Regions from separate parts of the Bacillus nitratireducens genome, predicted to be linked through region 1. Evidence: predicted binding sites of a transcription regulator. Region 1 holds the regulator's gene; each other region holds the start of a gene.

Region 1 (4,251 bases):
ACAAATGACCAAAAAAATATTGATAACCCACATAAAGATTTAAGAAGAGCACGTGCTTGCGGACAATCAATTATTCCGACAACGACAGGTGCTGCGAAAGCGCTTGCAAAAGTTCTTCCGCACTTAAACGGCAAACTTCATGGTATGGCACTTCGTGTACCAACACCAAACGTGTCTCTTGTTGACCTAGTAGTAGACGTAAAACGTGATGTAACAGTTGAAGATATTAATGAAGCGTTCAAAACTGTTGCAAACGGTGCATTAAAAGGAATTGTAGAATTTAGTGAAGAGCCTTTAGTGTCTATCGATTTTAATACAAATACACACTCAGCTATTATTGATGGTTTGTCTACAATGGTAATGGGTGATCGTAAAGTGAAAGTACTTGCTTGGTATGATAACGAGTGGGGCTACTCTCGTCGTGTTGTAGATCTTGTAACGTTAGTTGTTGATGAATTAGCGAAACAAAAAAATGTGCAACATATTTAAGTGAACGAGGGAGAGGGCAAGTGAAAATTTGCCCTCTCTTTTTAATTTTTTCTGAAAAGGAAAAAAATTATATGAGTATATTTTGGAAAGTGGACATACCACGAAACGTTGGGATTACTGTATTCGTGAATCATTAATTTTTTTTAGGGAAAAGTAAAGAGGAAAATATGACAGAAAATCGAAAAAACTGTTGTTGCAAAATGAAAATAAACAAAGTATACTAACACTCGTAAACTTAAGAGCTGAGGTACGTAGTCACTACTTAAAGGGTTAGGACCTCTCTGGACTAACTTTCCCCCGTGGTAGTGGAGCAAGCCAAATTGCAAATTAGTTTTCAATTCGAACAGTTAGAATAAATTTACAAGGGGGAACTGTAGAATGGATACTATGGATACGATGGGTCGTCACGTGATCGCTGAACTTTGGGATTGCGATTTCGACAAGCTTAATGACATGCCGTATATTGAACAATTATTTGTGGATGCAGCACTAAGAGCTGGTGCTGAAGTACGTGAGGTTGCTTTTCATAAATTTGCACCACAAGGTGTAAGTGGAGTAGTAATTATCTCGGAATCACATTTAACAATTCATAGCTTTCCGGAGCACGGTTACGCAAGTATTGATGTTTATACTTGTGGGGATCGTATTGATCCAAATGTTGCTGCAGAATATATTGCAGAAGGTTTAAACGCGAAAACGCGTGAGAGCATCGAGCTTCCTCGAGGCACTGGTAGCTTCGAGATTAAGCAGAGAGAAACAAAAGCTCTTTAAAAAAGAACATAATTGATTTAAAATGTAAAGAGGTGTATAATGCACCTCTTTTTTAGTTTATATAAAATAGGATCATGATATGTAATAACTTAGAGTGGTCAGTATATAAGAATGAGTTATATAATATTGTATATATATTTTCACATGTAGGTGAGTAGCGAAAAAATAAAGATTATATTGTAAAGGAGTGAATGAATTGCGTTGTCCATCCTGTTTTCATAATGGCACAAGAGTGTTAGATTCGCGTCCGGTAGACGAGGGACGCTCTATTCGAAGAAGAAGAGAGTGTGAAAGTTGTTTAAGTCGCTTTACAACATTTGAAAGAGTAGAAGAATCACCTCTTATCGTTGTTAAAAAAGAAGGAACACGAGAAGAGTTTAATAAAGAGAAGATTTTACGCGGTTTAATTAAAGCGTGTGAAAAAAGACCTGTATCTTTAAGGCAGTTAGAGGAAGTGACACAAAGTGTGGAGCGTGAACTTCGTAACTTAGGTATATCGGAAGTGAAAAGTGATATGATTGGTGAAATTGTTATGGAAGAACTTCGTGATATTGATGATGTTGCTTACGTACGTTTTGCTTCTGTGTATCGTCAATTTAAAGATTTAAATGTATTTATTGAAGAATTAAAAGATATACTGCAAAAAGAGAGAGAGTAGAAGGTGTAGTATATTCTCTTTATATACTGTAAGTAAATGAGATAAGAGAGCTAGAAGCGGAAGCTAATAGCTCTTTTTCGCTAAGGAATTATATAATAAAGATAGAACGAGTGAAATATAGGTTAGATTGGATGAGAGAAAGGAAAAGCAAGAATGGAAAAACAGTCATGGATGGAGCTATTGCCGATTGATCGTTATAAGGTAAGTGCGAAAGGGTTGTTACATAATTACGACCGGAAAGTTTTAACAATGTTGTATCAGCCATTAATAGGTAGTAGAGCTTTTAGCTTATACATGACGCTATGGGGAGAGTTAGAGCAAGATCGTGTATTTGGAAAAGAGAATACACATCACTCCCTTATGGTGACCATGCAAATGCAACTTCCTGAAATATATGAGGAACGAGTAAAGTTAGAGGCGATTGGGCTTTTAAATGTATATATTAAAAAAGAAAAAGATATTCGAATGTTTATATATGAGTTGCAACCACCGTTATCTCCGAAGCAGTTTTTTGATGATATTGTTTTAAGTATCTTTTTATACAATCGATTGAGTCGGACAAAATATAACCAAGTAAAGCAATATTTTTTAGAAGAAGAATTCGATTTTGCTTCTTATGAAAATGTTACGCGCTCCTTCAACGATGTATTTGATTCATTTAACCCGGGTCAGTTTGAGCATGCGCAAGAAGAACTTCGTATCCCGAAAACGACAATTATGCCAAGTAACGAGAAGGGGGATGCTCCGAAAGTTTGGAATGATTTCTTTGATTTCTCTTTATTTGTGGAGGGATTATCAGCGCTTGTTCCTAAAAAGGCAATTACAGATCAAGTACGAGAATGTGTCATTACACTCGCTTATGTGTATGGTGTGGATGTGTTATCAATGCAAAATATCGTTCTTGGTACGGTGACAGAGGTGCAAACAATTGATATCGAAAGACTTCGAAAAGGAGCTCGTGATTGGTATCAATTTGAAAATGGGCAAGCTTTACCTATATTAAGTGAAAGAGTGCAACCTCATGCTGCGCGTACGATGAAAGAGAAAGAGCCATCTACGCAAGAAGAAATGCTGATGAAGCAGTTAGAGGAAATATCGCCAAAACAACTATTGAAAGAAATTTCGGGCGGTGCAGAAGCAACGAAAGCAGACTTGCAAATTGTTGAGGATGTAATGATAAATCAAAAGTTAACGCCGGGGGTTGTGAATGTACTTATTTATTATGTTATGCTACGCTCAGATATGAAACTTGCGAAAACGTATGTTGAGAAGATTGCTGGACATTGGGCACGAAAAAAGGTCGGTACAGTAGCTGAAGCGATGGCGTTAGCGAAAGAAGAAAACCGTCAATATCAAGAGTGGGCTGAGACGAAGAAAAAAGGTCGTACGGCGAAGAAAACAGTGCGAAGAGAAATGGTACCAGATTGGCTTAAAGAAGAGCCGAAAGAAGAAGTGAAAGAAACTGTGAAAACGGACGTGAGTGTTGAGAAAAATACAAGTTCGTTAGAAGATGAGCGGAAGCGATTAGAAGAAGTGTTGAAAAAATATAAGCGTGATTAATAAAAGAGAATGAACGCTCTTTGAGGTGAGGAAATGGAGCATATTCAAAATTCATTTACGAAATTAATGGAAAATGAAAATTTTAAAAATAGATATGAAGTCTTAAAGACAGAAGTGATGGCGCATCCGCGTGTGAAAGCATTTATAGACGAACATAAAGGTGAAGTAACGACTTCTATGATTGAGCGTAGCCTTGTGAAGTTGTATGAATATATTGGACAAAGTGTAGGGTGTGCGGATTGTCCGGATTTAGGATCATGTAAAAACATGCTAGAAGGATATGAGCCGAAGCTCGTCATCCAAGGTAAGATGATTGATATTCAATACGATCGTTGCATTAGAAAAGTAGCATATGATGAGAGAAAAAAATATGAAAAACTTGTTCAAAGTGTATATATGCCAGCTGACATTTTACAGGCAACTATGGAAAATTTAGACCCTTCAGATTTAGATGCACGTATTGATGCAATAGGTGCATCGAATGAATTTTTAAACACATTCGAACCAGGTAAAAAAGTACAAGGTTTATATTTGTACGGTAAATTTGGTGTAGGGAAAACGTATCTTTTAGGGGCAATTGCAAATGAGCTTGCTCGAAAGAAAATTAGTTCGATGCTCGTATACTTCCCTGAATTTCTACGTGAAATTAAAAGTTCGATTCAAGATAATTCGATTGGTGAAAAGATTGATGCAGTTAAACGCGTACAAGTATTAATGTTAGATGATATCGGAGCAGAAGCGATGTCAAGTTTTGTACGTGATGATGTGCTTGG
Region 2 (4,251 bases), on a different contig from region 1:
TTATGGTTCGTTATACCGCTAATCACACCAAATTTCTCCCTATCTTTTTTCACAAACTTCCCTGATAAGCCTTCGGCAGGAGTTGCAATTACTGAGAAATTCAGTTCATGTTCTTCTGTCGCTTTATCCATTCTATCTCTCATAAAGGAAATGATTTCATACCCGAGTTTCCATGATTCTGCATCTTCTCCATGATGCTTTCCTGTTAAAGCTACTAAACATTCCGCAAGACCGATAAAACCAAGACTTAACGTCCCTTGTTTTAAAATGGATGCTACAGAATCTTCAGGCTGTAACTTTTCTCCACCGCGCCATACACCTTGTGAATATAAAAATCGAAAATCTCTCGCTCGCTTCGTACATTGATACTCAAATCTCTCTAATAATTGCGTAATTCCTAAATCTAAATAATAATTTAACGCTTCAAAGAACGCTTCTTTTGAACCACTAATTAACGCTAATTTTACTAAGTTTATAGACGTAAATGATAAATTCCCTCTTCCAATCGCTGTTTCTTCTCCATGTATGTTAGACATAACACGGGTACGGCATCCCATGTAACATACTTCACTTTCCGGTCTTCCATCATAATGCACTGCATTAAATGGCGCATCTAAAAATGAAAAGTTAGGGAATAATCGTTCAGCCGTTGTCTCTAACGCTAATTCAAATAAATCATAGTTCGGATCACACTCTTCAAAGTTCACACCTTTTTTCATTTTGAAAATTTGAATAGGAAAAATCGGTGTTTCCCCTTTACCAAGACCAGCCTGTGTCGCTTTTAAAAGCTGTCTAACTAATAACCGTCCCTCTTTTGATGTGTCTGTTCCATAATTTATAGAAATAAACGGTACTTGTCCCCCGCCCCTACTGTGCATACTATTTGAATTATGAATGAAAGCTTCACACGCCTGATACGTATCATTTTCTGTTTCTTTCCATGCAAATTCTTCTATTTGTTCTTTCGTAAGCGGATATGACTGTAATCGTTTCTTATGTCTCGCTACTGTTTTTCTCACATATGGAGCTAAATCAATATCAAAGAGTGCAAACGATTGACCACCATGCTGCATGTTTTGATTTGCTTGAAAAATAATTGAAGAAAGCGCCAACGCACTTTTAATGTCTTGCGGTTGTCTCATATGTCCATGTCCAGTATGAAAACCGGTAGCAAGCATTTGTGCTAAAGGAATTTGCGAACAAGTCGTCGTTCCTGTTGCATAAAAATCCAAATCATGTGGATATAATATATTTTGATCTATCGCTTTTTTCACTTGATCTGATAGTAAATTTGCTACAGCATAATACTTTGCGCTTTCAGATGCGAACGTTCCCATCACTCCCATTGGAGATCGGCCATCTACATTTGCATTTTCCTGCATTAAATCTTGTTCATTACCGTGTATAATTGTCTCAAATACTTTCATTAATTCTTCTCCACGTACATTTTGTTTCAACATTCATAACCCCCCACCAACATGTTGTTGTCTTTTGATTAAAATCATACAACATATAGTTCTAGTGTATTTGTGAAAAATGTAACATTCCTGTGAAATTTTTTTAAAAAATTAATGACTTTTTCATTTGTAAAAAAGAAATGTGCTCTTTACAAATGTATGGTACAATATACGGGAAAAACTCTTTTTACCCTTTATCAACACATTTGTATAAAGGAGACTGAACTCATGGTTATTACATATCTTTTATTTATCGTTGCCTACTTACTTGGCTCGATTCCGTTTGCATTAGTCGTTGGAAAAATCGGCTATGGAATTGACATTCGTGAGCATGGAAGCGGTAATTTAGGCGGAACAAATACATTCCGTACACTAGGGAAAAAAGCAGGTTTCATCGTTACAATTGCTGACATTTTAAAAGGTACATTAGCAACAAGTCTACCGATTATTTTCGGATTAGATGTTCACCCACTATGGTTTGGATTAGCAGCTGTTCTTGGACATGTATATCCAATCTTTGCGAAATTCCGCGGGGGGAAAGCAGTTGCAACTTCTGCTGGGGTGCTATTATGCTATTCACCAGTTGTTTTTGCAATATTAGCTGTTGTCTTTTTCAGCCTTTTATTTACAACAAGATACGTATCACTTTCTTCTATGGTAACAGCTGTCGTTGCTGTTATCGCATCCATTGTTAGCGGGGATAAAATCTTCATTATTGCGATGTGTTTATTAGCAGGTATGGTTATTTATAAACACCGTGCAAATATCGGACGAATTATAAATAAAACTGAACCGAAAGCAAACTTTTCAAAAAAGCAAAAATAAGATCGTAACCCACATAACGCAAAAAGAAAACGTGAAGCATATTAATAGCGTCTTTTTGCGTTATTTTTTATACTAAAGAAAAAGCAACATAATTTGGAGGAACTGTACATGAATCTTTCCGTAACAAAAGAAGCAGCACAATGGTATAAAAACGAATTAAACTTACAATCGGGTGAAACACTACGCCTTTTCGTACAATACGGCGGTTGCAGTACTGTGCAAAAAGGACTTTCTTTAGGTATTCGTAAAGATGACCCTGCGCACCCTGCTGTTCAAACTCAAGAAGAAGGTATTAACTTCTTTATTGAAGGCGATGATGAGTGGTTCTTCGATGGACATAATTTATCTGTTACATTTAACGACGGTGATGATTTCCCTCAATTTAATTATGAAAAATAAAAAAGCGTGGCTTCTGCCACGCTTTTTTATTTCTTTTTAATTTCCTCATATTTCGCATACCACTCAGGATATAATTTTTTAAATGATACAGGGCGGAACCCTTCTTTTTTCGCACAAATATTCGTTGTACTTGCAGTAATGCAAAGCTCACCATCACCGTTATATATTTCATAACCATATACAACACGAAGTGGACTCACAGTATCAATCCATGTTTTCACAATTGCTTTTTCTCCGTAACGCATTGCTTTACGATATGAAATTTGCAAGTCTAATACAGGAGAAATAATTCCCTCTTTCTCCATTTCAACATATGAAAATCCTAATTCTTGTATAAGTTTAGTGCGCCCAAGTTCCAGCCACACTAAATAGTTTGAATGGTAAACAACACCCATCTGGTCTGTTTCCGCATAGCGGATTTCAACTTCATGTTCTGCTACAAACATTTCTATTCGCCTTCTTTCACTTCTGCTACCTTGCATACATTTAATCATAATACAGTGGAATCAAAAATAAAATAAAAACAGTGAATCTTTTACCGAAAGGGGCAAGCACATGATCCAAATTGTAACTGTTCGTAGCGGTGATAGTGTTTATGGTTTAGCATCAAAGTATGGATCTACACCTGAAGAAATTGTAAAAGACAATGGACTAAATCCAGCTGAAACACTCGTTGTTGGTCAGGCACTTATCGTTAATACAAAAGGGAATAATTATTATGTACAGCCTGGTGACAGCTTATATCGAATTTCTCAAACGTATAACGTTCCTCTCGCTAGCTTAGCTAAAGTTAATAATCTTTCATTAAAATCTATTCTCCATGTCGGACAACAATTATATATACCAAAAGGCACAAAAAGAGCAGTAGAATCCATCGCTTATTTACAGCCTTCAACAATACCTATAAAAGAAAGTTTAGTAAGTGCTACACGTGCTATTAATCCATTTTTAACATATTTAGCCTACTTCAGCTTTGAAGCAAAAAGAGACGGCACTTTAAAAGAACCAACGGAAACAGCGAAAATCGCTAATATTGCAACACAAGGTAAAACTATCCCTATGCTCGTTATTACAAATATTGAAAATGGAAATTTCAGTGCCGATCTAACCTCGGTTATTTTACGCGATGCAACAATTCAAAACAAGTTTATTACTAACATTTTGCAAACAGCTGAAAAATATGGCATGCGAGACATTCATTTCGATTTCGAGAGTCTGGCACCTGAAGATCGCGAAGCGTATAATCGTTTTTTACGAAATGTGAAAACACGTTTACCTAGCGGGTACACATTAAGTACAACGCTTGTACCGAAAACAAGTTCCAATCAAAAAGGGAAATTTTTTGAGGCTCACGATTATAAAGCACAAGGACAAATTGTTGATTTCGTCGTCATTATGACATACGACTGGGGTTGGCAAGGCGGGCCACCGATGGCGATTTCTCCTATTGGTCCTGTGAAAGAAGTACTTCAATATGCAAAATCTCAAATGCCACCACAAAAAATTATGATGGGGCAAAATTTATATGGTTTCGATTGGAAACTTCCGTTCAAACAAGGAAATCCACCCG
Region 3 (4,251 bases), on a different contig from region 1:
CTTGAATTTCTGCGATTAAATCAATTAATTTAAACTGATTCATGTCGTAAGAAGATTTATAGTACCAGAACGTATCTTTTGATAAATATGGCATTGGATAATATGTTGTCGCATTCGCATACGTTCTTGATTCAATTTGACTTACGATCGGCATTACGCTTGAAGTTGCATTTTGAACGTAACTGATAGATTGTGTAGGTGCGATAGCAAGACGATATGAATTATATAATCCATTCTTCTTCACTTGCTCTTTTAAACTTGTCCAATCTTCTTTTGTTGGAATATGAATTCCTTCAAATAGTTGCTGAACTTTCTCAGTTACCGGGCTGTAATCTGTCGTTTCATACTTTTCAAAGTATGTGCCGTTCGCATAATCAGACTTATCGAAGTCTTTAAATGTTTCGCCTTTTTCTTTAGCGATTTCCATACTTTTCTCAATCGAGTAGTAATTTAACATCATAAAGAATGTACGAGCGAACTCTTTCGCTTCTGCACTTTCATATGCGATTTTATTTTTTGATAAATATCCGTGTAAATTCATTGCTCCAAGTCCAACTGAATGAAGCTCATCATTTGCTTTTTTCACAGTTGGCGCATTCGGAATGATCGTCATATCAGAAACTGCTGTTAAAGCTTCCATTCCCGCATGAACTGCTTCACGAATTTCTTTATTTTCCATTACATTTACGATATTTAACGATCCTAAGTTACAGTTAATATCACGACGGATAATGTCATCTGTACCGTAATCATTTATTTCAGAAGTTTCTTGAAGCTGGAAGATTTCTGTCTCGAATGTTCAACCGAGTTCGCTACTCCTCAGTCCGTTGCTCATGCAACTGCTGTATGTCACCATACAGGACAGACTATATCATCACCTACAGCATTACCTGGTTAGGTGCTCCGCTTTTCGAACGCCAATCGCTTGCGCTCTACTCCCAAATGGGATAGTCGTTAGGCTTTTACTTATCTTAATCTTTCAGAAAGTCTCTTATTACTTTATGTTGTCCGATAACTCTGCTATACAAAATAATAAGATACATTCTGAACTTTTATATTTTCATTCTAAGATAAGATTTAGCACGGTAGGTTACCTCAAACTTGAGGCTTTCCCCGTTTAACGGAGTGTTCGACTAGCATTTCTACTAGAAGGTGCTACATATTTAACACAAGTTCGACATCTTCACAGTTCCAATATCCTTCAATGGATGCTGGTTATTTGCATTTGATTTAAACATTAAGTATGGGTAACCAGACTCAAGCTGGATCATAGCGATTTTAATCAGCATATCACGTGCACTAATATCTAGTGGCTTCTTCTTCACTTTCGGATTACTCATTAATTCATCGTACATTTCATCAATATCTATATCATCTAAATGTTTTCCGTACTCTTTAAATACTGTATAAGGCGCGAAAACATGGAAAGGTTCGTTTTTCTCAGCAAGTTCAAAGAACTTACTTGGAACGATAATTCCGATTGATAGAGACTGAATACGGCTCTTCTCATCGGCATTTATTTTTTTTGTATCAAGGAATTCAATAATATCCCAATGGAAAATGTTTAAGTATACAGCGCCGGCACCTTTTCGTTGGCCAAGTTGATTCGCATATGAAAACGAATCTTCAAGCAATTTCATAACAGGTACTACACCACTTGCGGCGTTATCAATGCCTTTAATTTGCTCACCACGTGCGCGTAGCTTAGATAAGTTTAAAGCTACTCCACCACCGATTTTCGATAATTGCATTGCAGTATTAATGTTAAAGCCAATTGAATTTAAGCTATCGTCCATCTCTAACAAGAAACAAGACACCATTTCTCCTCTTCTGCTTCTTCCCGCATTTAAAAAGGTTGGTGTCGCTGGTTGGTAGTTTTGTTTTACAATCATGCTTGCGAAGTGGTTTGCCTTCGCAACATCACCGCGTCCTAAGTATAATGACACAATTGCTACACGATCTTCATAGCTTTCTAAGTATTGTTTTTGATCATTCGTTTTTAACGCATAATCTTTATAGAACTTAGATGCTGCCATATAAGATTGGAACTCGAAGTTTTCACCATAAGCGATGTTATATACTCCCTCTACTTCCTCCAAGCTATACTCGTCCAGAACGTTGTAATAGTAATCGTGTTCTTTCATATACTCCATTCGCTCTGCCACGCTATTAAAAGGAACGGTATTCTCTCTAGCTTCTTCCATAAAGACTTCTAACGCCTCTTTATCTTTATGAAGCTGATAAAAACCGTCCTGCATTTGCGTGATTTCATTATTCAGTTCAATGTGTCGCAATCTCCCGCACCCTTTCTTTAAAATATTCTACATCATTATTTGTTCCAGATAACTCAAATTTTGATACAATAGGCACTTCATATTTAGTAGAAATTTTGTCAGCACTTGCACCGAACATGTCTCCCCAATTACGATTGCCGCTTGCAGATACGCCTTTTAATTTTTCATTATTGCGTTCTAAAAAGTCTAAAACACGTTCCGGTACATTGCCAAAACCTGTTGTATACGTAATAAGAATAAAGTCTTCATCTAATACTAGAGCTTCATCAATTTGAACGGCCGGCATATTTAATTTGTGGATGAAACGCTTCACGTTTCCTGTCATAGAATCATATGCAACTAACATTTCCGACCCTCCCTCTCCAATATATATTCTCTGTATGTCGTTTCTTGTTTTCTCTATATATTGTATTACGTTTCAAAATAAGACACAAGATATATGTATAAAATCTTTATTTTTTTAACTTTTACTTTTCGACATGATCATCGTTTTTTTTCAATACAAAGACTATGAAACAACATTCTAAAACTCATGTCAATAAAGTGCTTTTCAAAAAAGTTGTCAACGCATTTAACCTCATTTTAAAAAAGTTAACAATATTTTTTGTCATAAAACAGTAAATGCTGGAGGATTATATTTCTCCAGCATCACGCAAAAAAGAACAGACATTAAACGATAATCTGTTCTAAAAAACGATTACATTTATCAATTTTACTTTATTAAATATTATACATACTCTTTCGTTCCTCGTTACATACTAAAAGATAACTATTATAGAAAAAGATTATTATTATGGAACTTCAATTTTATTTATGAAAAAAATTATTACAGGTGCTCAATACGCAAAATATCTTTTATAAATATATGATGTGGATTCTCATCTTTATCGAGCATTGTACATACAGGAGCTTCTTCATCAAAGTATACGATCATTCCTTCTACGTACTGATATGTATGTTGGACTTGTACAGTTACTTTAATTTCTACAGCTTCTTCATATGCTCTTTTTATTTTCTGAAGCATTTTTGCTGAACATTTTCGTTTCTCTGGATACATAACCATTCCCATAAACCTATTCCCAGCTCTATCTTTCCACATATAATCCCAATGTGGTAATATGCCTTGTTTAAAATCTCCCATAATTCTCCTCTCCTTTATCTTCTATTTATCCCGCTATTTGCGGGCAGTAGGACCCCCACCCCAAAATTCAGTGAATTCAAAGAAGTTAGGTGGGAGATAACTGCCCGTAAATGCCCGATTGGTTCAACTAATAATCAGTGGGGATGCCCCCACTGTTAAAGTTTCACTTTATGAACGTGGTGTTTCTGAATATGTATAAATTACCTGTCCACCGCGCTGTGCGTTCCCGATAATATGTTTAAAATCTTCTCGACTTACAACAACTTCCCTGAACGTATAAAATACATCTTTTGTCGCAACATACTCCTTTATTTCACCATTTTTCAGCTGATCCAAAATTGCATTTGCTAATTGTTTATCCATGTATTTCACCTCTCTGCAATAGTTTATTTTATCGCATCTTCTATAGGTCGACAACGGTAAAATTATCCCGTTACTATTATTTAATTCACTTCCATTATTTTTATAGCTATATCACTTTATTATATTCGTACTAAATATCATATACTAACATAGCTACTTCTCTATATCAAACTTTTTGACGCTCTGTATAACAAAGTTCCAATCCACTGTTTGTTATTTTATTTTATGCTACAATATATGCATAGAACTAGGAGGGATACTATGATTCGGAAAGCAAAAAAGACAGATGCGATAGGAGTAGCACCTTTACTGTATAACGCTCTGCACGAAATTGCTGAAAAAATCACAGGTAGCACAGTTGAAGCAAAAGTGATACTAGGACTTGAAACATGGTTCGCAAAAGAAAATAATCGATTGAGCTATGAAAACTGTTTAGTGGCTGAACAAGATGGA
Region 4 (4,251 bases), on a different contig from region 1:
GTGCGGATGTTACCTTTTTCAAAGGAATCTAGAAACTTTTGATTTGCCTCATGTTGTAGTCTTGCTAGAATATTAGATTCCGTATTATCTAACTTGTAATTTACACCTGTTTCAAAATCTATACGGGATAATCGATTACCGATTAAGTAACAAGCTGTATAAAATGCACCCTTGGATTGTGCTTGCATTGTAAAATCAACTAAGTTTGTTCCCCATGATACCATGCCACCTCTTATAGCATGTTTGTTATCAACCTCATATAAACTTGTTCCAGTTCCAATAGAGAGAACTTTAATTTGATCCAATGAATAGCCCAACTTAACAGCTTCAGCAATGGCAACTAATACAGGATTATTTGCCCATAATCCCCCGTCAATTTTACATTCATTATCATCTATAACCGCTGCAGGTAGATAAATCGGTGCGGCAGATGTTGCTAAAGCTATTTTCCATATTTCAATATTACCATCTTTAATAAAATGTGGATGGTGGGGTGTTTTGTATACTTTCGGACTAGCTTTTTGATGCTCAATTGAAGGTATACAAACCATAGTATTAACTTCTTTTAGTAGTTTGTCCCCAAAAGTTTCTTGTAACACCTGAATTAATCCATCATTTCCATAGTGGGAATCTTTAGAGATAGGAAGTATAGTTCTTCTGTTCCCAAATATATCCTTACCTCTCTTAAGATATAATTCCAAAATGTCTTTGGCTGAAATGCCATTTGCTAATCCTAATGCAATTATTCCCCCTGTAGAAGTTCCAGCGATTAAATCAAAATATTGATAAATTGGTTTGCCTACCTGCTCTTCGATGTCAGATAAGTATTTTGCTGGGAATACTCCTTTCATACCCCCTCCATCAATAGCAAGTATTTTAAATTCATTCTCTTTACGTGGTGTCCATTTATTATTTTTTACGCTTTCCCAGTCAATCAATCTATTAATTCCTCCTTAATTGTCATTTCTTATAAGAGTATGAGGTGCTTCTGGTCCCCACCAAATACCATCTTCTAACCATTTTTCATAATAATAAAGCCATTCCGCTGTCCAAGGAATTATCGTATCCGCGATAAATAGGGAATCGTTATAGCTATTATCATTGGGATAATAAAGGCAAAGTGATCCGTCGCCATAAAGGTGAGGGACTTCTCTATGAATACAAGGTTCTATAATAAAAACTTTTGGGCTAAATCTTTTATAAATAATCTTAACAGTATAAAAAGATGATGAAGAGGTGGGTCTTAACCTACCTATCCAATATCCTTCCTTAAAGTATTTAAAGGACGGAAAACACTGCTGGATTTTTAGACACTGTTTGGGAATAGATAAGTATCGCTTTCTAAATTTTTTCATGATCCGCATTTACACCAAAGAAACGATGCTCTTTGATTACTGATCCTTGGTTGTTTTGATTCAGTATACCATCACTATTAACAAACACAGAGCCTGCCGCTACTGCAGATGCCATTTTCGCAGCTTCTGGAAGTTCTGACGGGAATTTTTTAGCACCGAAAATCTCTTGCCATTTTATAATACTAGCTTCCTTATTTGACTCTTCAAGGGCCTCAAGACTTTGTTGGTGTAATTTGTCTAATTTATTCTTAAAAATGCGACATTTATTAACAGTCCAATCCCTAGCCAGATTCTCGTCTTCTAAAGAAGGATTGCATATTTGAATTACTTCATCGTCTTCTTTATCTTCAATTAATGCATTTAACTTAATCACCATATTTTTCGTTGTTTCTACAAGTGTTTCAGCATAAGAGCTTTTTGCGATCATATAATGTCCAATTAATGTTGTAAGTAAAATGGATTTTGGTGCTGTACTACTACTGACATTTTGGTCACGCCAATACTTTAGTATTTTGACTGTAGAGCGGAATTTTTCATCATGTTTGATGTGTTTTTTGTCACACCATTTTTTAAAGCCTGCTGGATTAGTTTTTACCCAGTCATCTTCTTTTTTAGAAGGAATTAGAATGGAATCACCATAAGTTGTTCGAGCGGGAACAATATCAACATGAAAATCTCCAGCATAATTAATTTGAATGCACCGATCTTTTGTTTTGATTTTGTCTTCATATGCTTTTTTAGTTTTTACACGTTCAACAACCCAGTTGAAAAATTCTTTTGAATCATCCTTTTTCACATCTAATAGAAGAATAACATCTACATCAAATTCACCATCATCAGATGGACGAATAGCTGTCTTGGTAGCATAGGAACCCTGTGAATAAAAATCTTTGAATTTTTCACTAAGTTCTTCATCTGTACTTAAAAGTTCTTCCCATGTTACTAAAGCGCTATTTATTCTTTCTTTTCGGCCTTTGTTTAAACTTAAATTACTAATAAATAGTTTGAAATATGATGTTAATTTCAAATGTTAGTCCTCCTTTTTTTATAATATATTTCAGCAATATTTTGTTCTTTACGTAATACCAGTCCATCTTGATAAGGATTTAGACTTTTTAGTGTGCAAATTCATAAAATTTCATAATTGCGCTCTAAAAAGTCTAAAACACGTTCTGGTACATTGCCAAAATCTGTTGTATACGTAATATTTGCGTGATTTCATTATTCAGTTCAATGTGTCGCAATCTCCCGCACACTTTCCTTAAAATATTCTACATCGTTATTTGTTCCAGATAACTCAAATTTTGATACAATAGGCACTTCATATTTAGCAGAAATTTTGTCAGCACTTGCACCGAACATGTCTCCCCAGTTACGATTGCCGCTTGCAGATACGCCTTTTAATTTTTCATAATTGCGCTCTAAAAAGTCTAAAACACGTTCTGGTACATTGCCAAAACCTGTTGTATACGTAATAAGAATAAAGTCTTCATCTAATACTAGAGCTTCATCAATTTGAACGGCCGGCATATTTAATTTGTGGATGAAACGCTTCACGTTTCCTGTCATAGAATCATATGCAACTAACATTTCCGACCCTCCCTCTCCAATCTATATTCTCTGTATGTCGTTTCTTGTTTTCTCTATATATTGTATTACGTTTCAAAATAAGACACAAGATATATGTATATAATCTTTATTTTTTAACTTTTACTTTTCGACATAATCGTCGTTTTTTTTAATACAAAGACTATGAAACAACATTCTAAAACTCATGTCAATAAAGTGCTTTTCAAAAAAGTGGTCAACGCATTTAACCTCATTTTAAAAAAATTAACAATATTTATTGTCATAAAACAGTAAATGCTGGAGGGATATATTTCTCCAGCATCACGCAAAAAAGAACAGACATGAAGTGATAATCTGTTCTAACAAACGATTACATTTATCAATTTAACCTTATTAAATATTATACATATACTTTCGTTGCTCGTTACGTACTAAAAGATAACTATTATAGAAAAAGATTATTATTATGGAGTTTCAATTTATGTATGAAAAGTTTATTCAGGGTGTTCAACACGAAAAATACCTTTTACAAATATATAATGTAAATTCTCTTCTTTATCAATTATCGTGTATACAAGAGCTACAAGGGGTACCGCCAGCATTTCGGAAAAAAACACGCTAAGCAAAAAAACTAGCCCCTGAAAAAAAGGCTAGTTAACGTAAAATTCGTTGTCGGAAGTTAAATATTCTCTTGTTTTTCCCTATATATTTTTTTTAGCAAGCTAATGTGAGCTTGATGATAACGATTATGATCAGCTATATGCCATATTCCCCATCTAATTGTTGCCTGTTTTCCATTTTCGTATGAAACAACTTGATTTAAATCATCTTCAGATAACCTTGTACATTCTAAATGAAACATCTCTTGCACTCTATCATATGCTTTTATTAATTCATTAATAGATACATTATTTACTGAAGGAAGTTTTCCATTTGGATTAATCATTGGACCATAATCTAATTGGATATTTGTAGGTATAGGTTCATTCTTTAATCGATATACCCAGTGTAAATCTACTACTGATAAGTGTTTTAATAATTGACCTATACTGTTTAGATTTTCAGATGGTCCTTTATAATCCAGTTCTTCTTGTGTTATATCTGATACTAATATATTTAATCTTTTGTATGTATCCTTAACTGTTGCATATAAAAGAGCAACTGTTGGATGCATTTCTTTATCCATTTCTAAATCCATTAACATGATTATTTCCCCTTTTTAACAAGATTTTACCATAAATTTATGTTGTATATCCTATACATGTAGAGTTAACATAACGTCTCATTATTGGAAGTGAACTGAGCTTATACATCCAAACTGTTGATG

Evidence for each region. The regulator NrdR, encoded in region 1, represses ribonucleotide reductase genes. The targets are predictions, from matches to a motif close to AACACNATATATNGTGTT.
Region 2: Q3V31_RS09385 (anaerobic ribonucleoside triphosphate reductase) is a predicted target of NrdR. The motif match lies at 1,503-1,520, and genes of this name have one in related genera.
Region 3: nrdI (class Ib ribonucleoside-diphosphate reductase assembly flavoprotein NrdI) is a predicted target of NrdR. The motif match lies at 2,690-2,707, and genes of this name have one in related genera.
Region 4: nrdI (class Ib ribonucleoside-diphosphate reductase assembly flavoprotein NrdI) is a predicted target of NrdR. The motif match lies at 2,995-3,012, and genes of this name have one in related genera.

Annotation. Positions count from the first base shown of each region.
Region 1 is NZ_JAUMJO010000003.1:286,693-290,943, forward strand. It holds gene Q3V31_RS13395 (glyceraldehyde-3-phosphate dehydrogenase) at 1-489, shown strand, start outside; gene speD (adenosylmethionine decarboxylase) at 877-1,260, shown strand; gene nrdR (transcriptional regulator NrdR) at 1,457-1,918, shown strand; gene Q3V31_RS13410 (replication initiation and membrane attachment family protein) at 2,072-3,478, shown strand; gene dnaI (primosomal protein DnaI) at 3,512-4,251, shown strand, end outside.
Region 2 is NZ_JAUMJO010000002.1:587,290-591,540, reverse strand. It holds gene Q3V31_RS09385 (anaerobic ribonucleoside triphosphate reductase) at 1-1,460, opposite strand, end outside; gene plsY (glycerol-3-phosphate 1-O-acyltransferase PlsY) at 1,686-2,282, shown strand; gene Q3V31_RS09375 (HesB/YadR/YfhF family protein) at 2,391-2,681, shown strand; gene Q3V31_RS09370 (acyl-CoA thioesterase) at 2,708-3,127, opposite strand; gene Q3V31_RS09365 (glycoside hydrolase family 18 protein) at 3,237-4,251, shown strand, end outside.
Region 3 is NZ_JAUMJO010000001.1:857,829-862,079, forward strand. It holds gene Q3V31_RS04545 (ribonucleotide reductase large subunit) at 1-784, opposite strand, end outside; partial or broken gene Q3V31_RS04550 (ribonucleotide reductase N-terminal alpha domain-containing protein) at 1,167-2,294, opposite strand; gene nrdI (class Ib ribonucleoside-diphosphate reductase assembly flavoprotein NrdI) at 2,281-2,640, opposite strand; gene Q3V31_RS04560 (hypothetical protein) at 3,121-3,435, opposite strand; gene Q3V31_RS04565 (hypothetical protein) at 3,604-3,798, opposite strand; gene Q3V31_RS04570 (GNAT family N-acetyltransferase) at 4,060-4,251, shown strand, end outside.
Region 4 is NZ_JAUMJO010000009.1:148,793-153,043, reverse strand. It holds gene Q3V31_RS26235 (CBASS cGAMP-activated phospholipase) at 1-938, opposite strand, end outside; gene Q3V31_RS31100 (type II CBASS E2 protein) at 954-1,355, opposite strand; gene Q3V31_RS26230 (SMODS domain-containing nucleotidyltransferase) at 1,342-2,382, opposite strand; gene nrdI (class Ib ribonucleoside-diphosphate reductase assembly flavoprotein NrdI) at 2,586-2,945, opposite strand; gene Q3V31_RS26220 (DinB family protein) at 3,604-4,128, opposite strand; gene Q3V31_RS26215 (GNAT family N-acetyltransferase) at 4,230-4,251, opposite strand, start outside.